2 regions of the Mesorhizobium sp. IMUNJ 23033 genome follow, and region 1 is predicted to be linked to the other one. Evidence: riboswitches for the same ligand, from Rfam matches in the RefSeq annotation. Region 1 holds a riboswitch; the other holds the start of a gene.
What was found. Region 1 has a riboswitch for thiamine pyrophosphate ahead of thiC (phosphomethylpyrimidine synthase ThiC). Riboswitches for the same ligand answer to the same signal wherever they lie in the genome.
Positions count from the first base shown of each region.

Region 2: another riboswitch for thiamine pyrophosphate. It lies ahead of thiB (thiamine ABC transporter substrate binding subunit); the one in region 1 lies ahead of thiC (phosphomethylpyrimidine synthase ThiC).

Region 1 covers NZ_JBJACT010000015.1:137,561-139,746, reverse strand. The annotation lists gene ACFX5Q_RS18105 (hypothetical protein) at 219-1,010, opposite strand; TPP riboswitch at 1,101-1,217, shown strand; gene thiC (phosphomethylpyrimidine synthase ThiC) at 1,322-2,186, shown strand, end outside.
Region 2 covers NZ_JBJACT010000031.1:4,164-6,349, reverse strand. The annotation lists gene thiP (thiamine/thiamine pyrophosphate ABC transporter permease) at 1-135, opposite strand, end outside; gene thiB (thiamine ABC transporter substrate binding subunit) at 144-1,142, opposite strand; TPP riboswitch at 1,186-1,300, opposite strand; gene ACFX5Q_RS27360 (thiamine diphosphokinase) at 1,435-2,079, shown strand; gene ACFX5Q_RS27355 (ABC-F family ATP-binding cassette domain-containing protein) at 2,082-2,186, shown strand, end outside.

The DNA of each region.
Region 1 (2,186 bases):
GGTCCCGACGCCTCCGCACGTGTTCCAGGGTGGTCTTCGAGCGACTAGGTGGCGGCTTCAGCATGGGAGTTTCTTGTGTTCGCGACTTATATGATCGCTATCTCTCTGTAGCGACGACAATAGTCTGCAGTCTGCGTGACGCAGTCCCCTTCGAGGCAAATCGGCACCAGCACAAGAGAGGGCTGATGATGACCGTTTCTCGCCCAAATGAGACAGACCTATATAGCTTGGTAGATGGCCGCGGCGAGGGCCGAAGGCCCACCCGAATAAGCCGAGATCAATTGCGCAAGTGTCGGGTTGATCGACTCCAGTTTCGTGTTCACCGCCTCGACGGAGTTGGCAGACGGTGGCTTGTTCGCCGCGGCAGCCAGGGCGGCTGCTACCTGAGCCAGCGTTGGGGGTGTGCTGCCCGGCTGCGGCGACAGATAGTTCTGCAGAAGACCGGCATAGACGACGGCAACCTTGCCGATTTCCGACTTTGCGGAGGCGTGTGCCAAGGCGCTCGGCGAAGCATGCATGAAGCCGTTCAAGGCGCCCAGCTTGCTCGCCGAACTGTCATTCGCGCTCGCCGACATATTGCTGGCCGCGTTTGCGCTCTTGCCGGCCGACTGGCCGTTTCCATTGCCATTGCCGTTCTTGGCCAGAGCGGGAGAGGCGACAACGGCCGTGCCTAGCAGCACAGCGGCAATTGATTTCGGAACGGTACGCACAGGATGTGATCCTCCAGCTTGATGCCACTGGACGATTTTTCCGTCGGTTCGTGTTCCGAATGTGGCCACCATATCAAACATTCGTGAGCGGCAGGTGGGATTATGGGATGTGGTCCACCAATGTTTGTTGTTGCGCGCGTGTGAGGCACAGCTGCGCAAACTCGACTGATCGGCTCCATTGAGCTGGAGGGTCGAAATTTGAAACAGCGCGGCCTGTGCCCTCGTCAGAGTTGCGCTGACGGTCGCGCAGCGAAGGCCGAGAATAAGACCCTGCATCGTCGTGACTTGTCCCCGACGCATACACGATCTCCTCCGCTCGGTTTGATTGGCCGCCGATCACCGCCGCGGCCGAACGCGCTTGACAACATGGCGCCAGCCCGTTCAATTTGACGCATTCACCAGGGGAGTCCCGGCAAGGGGCTGAGATACTGCTGGCTTTCGCGGCGCAGTGACCCGTTGAACCTGATCCAGTTCATACTGGCGTAGGGACGGTGCAAGCGCTTTGCGGGAGTTCACGCCCGAGGTCCTGTCGCAAGCAGGGCGGCCAAAGCGTCTTTTCATCCTTCCGGCACAGAACTGGGTCTCCAATGCACGAGCAAAGGAGCCTCAAGATGAATGCCCTCACCCCCACCGTATCGACGGGACCACTGCCCGCCTCACGCAAGATCCACAAATCCGGCCTCCTCCATCCGCGCATCAAAGTGCCGATGCGCGAAATCTCCGTCCATCCGACAGCCGGCGAACCGCCCGTCACCGTCTACGATCCGTCCGGCCCCTATACAGACCCGACTGTCGAAACCAGCATCGATAAGGGCCTTGCCCGGCTTCGCCACGAATGGATCATGGCGCGCGGCGATGTCGAAGCCTATGACGGCCGCCATGTCCGGCCGCAAGACAACGGATTCGCGGCGGGCGAGCGCCTGACGCCGGAGTTTCCCGTTCGCAACCGCCCGCTCAGAGCCAAGGCCGGCAAGGCGGTGACCCAGCTTGCCTATGCGCGCGCCGGCATCATCACGCCAGAAATGGAGTTCGTTGCCATCCGCGAGAACCTTGGCCGCGAGATCCTGCGCGGCAAGCTTGAGCGCGACGGCGAAGCCTTCGGCGCGGCGATCCCAGACTTCGTCACGCCGGAATTCGTGCGCGACGAGGTGGCACGCGGGCGGGCGATCATTCCCGCCAACATCAATCATCCCGAGAGCGAGCCGATGATCATCGGCCGCAATTTCCTGGTGAAGATCAATGCCAATATCGGTAACTCCGCCGTCACCTCGTCGATGGCCGAAGAGGTCGAAAAGATGGTCTGGGCGATCCGCTGGGGCGCCGATACGGTGATGGACCTGTCGACCGGCCGCAACATCCACAATATCCGTGACTGGATTGTGCGCAATGCACCGGTGCCGATCGGCACGGTGCCGCTTTACCAGGCGCTCGAAAAGGTCGGCGGCATCGCCGAGGATCTGACCTGGGAGGTCTACC
Region 2 (2,186 bases), on a different contig from region 1:
GGACGCAGCGCCGGAGAGGTCGCGTGCGCCTTCGAGGATGAGCCCGGCGAACGCGCCGCCGATCAGTAGCGCTATTGCCGAAAGCGCGACGATGCCGGCGGTGATGCGGGGATCGGTCGAACGCGCCGGTACCATCCCGACCCCTACTTGCTCATCACCGCCAGCCATTCATCCACCCAGACCTTGCGGTTGGCCGCGACCTCCTCCGGACTGAACAGCAAGGTCTTGGTTGGCTTGACCAGTCTGTCGAAGGCCGGGTTGAGCGGCTTGTCGGTCTTGCCGGCCGGGTACATCCAGTTGGTCTCGGGAATGACATTCTGGAACTTCGGTCCGGTCATGAAGGCCATGAACTTTTCCGCCAGCGGGTTCTTGGCGCCGGTCGTAGTGATGCCGGCAACCTCGATCTGCAGATACTCGCCTTCCTCGAAAGACGCCGCCTGGTAGCGCTCGGTGTTTTCGGCGACCATGTGGTAGGCCGGCGACGTCGTGTAGGACAGCACCATCGGCGCTTCGCCCTTGGTGAACAGGCCGTATGCCTCGCTCCAGCCCGGCGTCACTGTCAGCACCTTCGACTTGAGCTTGGCCCAGGCCTCCGGCGCCTTGTCGCCATAGACCGACTTGACCCAGAGCAGCAGGCCGAGGCCCGGTGTCGAGGTGCGCGGATCCTGGATGACGATCTTGTCGGTTGCATCGCCTTCGACCAGTTCCTTCAGGCTCTTCGGCGGCACTTTTAGCTTTTCGGTATCGTAGACGACGGCGAAATAGCCATAGTCGAACGGCACGAAGGTGTCGTCGCTCCAGCCGCCCGGCACGTTGACATCGGACACCGCGCCATGCGGCGCGAACAGGCCGGTGGCCTTGGCTTCGGCCGTCAGGTTGGTGTCGAGGCCGAGTACGATGTCGGCCTTGGTCGAGGCCCCTTCGAGCTTGACGCGGTTGAGCAGCGCCACGCCGTCGGCGACCGAGACGAAGTCGAGGGTGCAGCCGCATTCGGCCTCGAATTCCTTCTTCACCAACGGACCCGGACCCCACTCGGCGGTGAAACTCTCATAGGTGTAGACGGTGAGCTTGTCCTGCGCTTGCGCGGGTGCAGTAACAGCCAGGGTGATTGCTGAGATCAGTGCGTATAAAAGCGTGCGCATCGGCGCCTCCTTCGTTCGTGTTGAAAGGAATTGAGGCGTCGGGTTGTCCGAAACGTCTAATCCCTCCGCCGGTACAAACCGGATCAGGTTCAGCGGGTTGGCTGGTTTGCCTCTCAGCCGGTCCGCGAAGATCGCGTCCGGCACCCCGTTAGAGCGTTTCGACACATAGGCCCGGCCGATGTGGCGTGCAAGCGGAACTTTGCCGGGGATCCAGTGCATGTTGCCCAAAGACGCGACGCACGTGAGGCCCGGCCTTCCGTTTCGCAGGCAGGGCTGGTAAGGGCCACGAGATATGAGCACATTCACCATCCTGCTTGGCGGCGATCTCATCCGCACGCCACTGCTCGACCGCCAGATCGAGGGCACGCGCGTCATCGCCGCCGACGCCGGCATCGGCCATGCTCGGATGCTGGGAGTGATGCCCGAACTCTGGGTCGGCGATTTCGATTCCGTGCCGGCGGATTTGCCGGACGATCTGGCCGCCGTGCCGCGCCAGGTGTTTCCGCCCGAGAAAGACCAGACCGACGGCGAACTGGCGATATCAGCCGCACTCGAACGCGGCGCCACCAGCCTGGTTCTCGCCGGCGCCTTCGGCGGCAAGCGTGCCGACCACGCCTTCCTGCACCTAGCCCTCGCGGTGCGCCTGGCCGAAGGCGGGATGGATGTGCTTTTGACCAGCGGCGCACAGGAAGGCATCCCGCTTTTGCCTGGAAAAGCCGGTTTCAGCTACGCCGACGGCACGCTGTTTTCGGTGCTCGGCTTCTCCGACCTTGCCGGCTTGAGCGTCACTGGCGCCAAATGGCCGCTCGACCATGTCGAAGTTGCGTTCGGCTCGTCGCTGACCATTTCCAACGAGGTCAAGGGCCGCCTCGAAATCGCCTTGGGCAGCGGCCGTGCGCTGCTGCTTGCCCACCCCTACCCCTTGCCTGAAAGCTGATCATGGCCCCGCCGCTTCTCAATCTCGACGGGGTCAAGCTCACCTTCGGCGGCACGCCGCTGCTTGACGGCGCCGAACTCAGTGCCTCGGCCGGCGACAAGATCGCG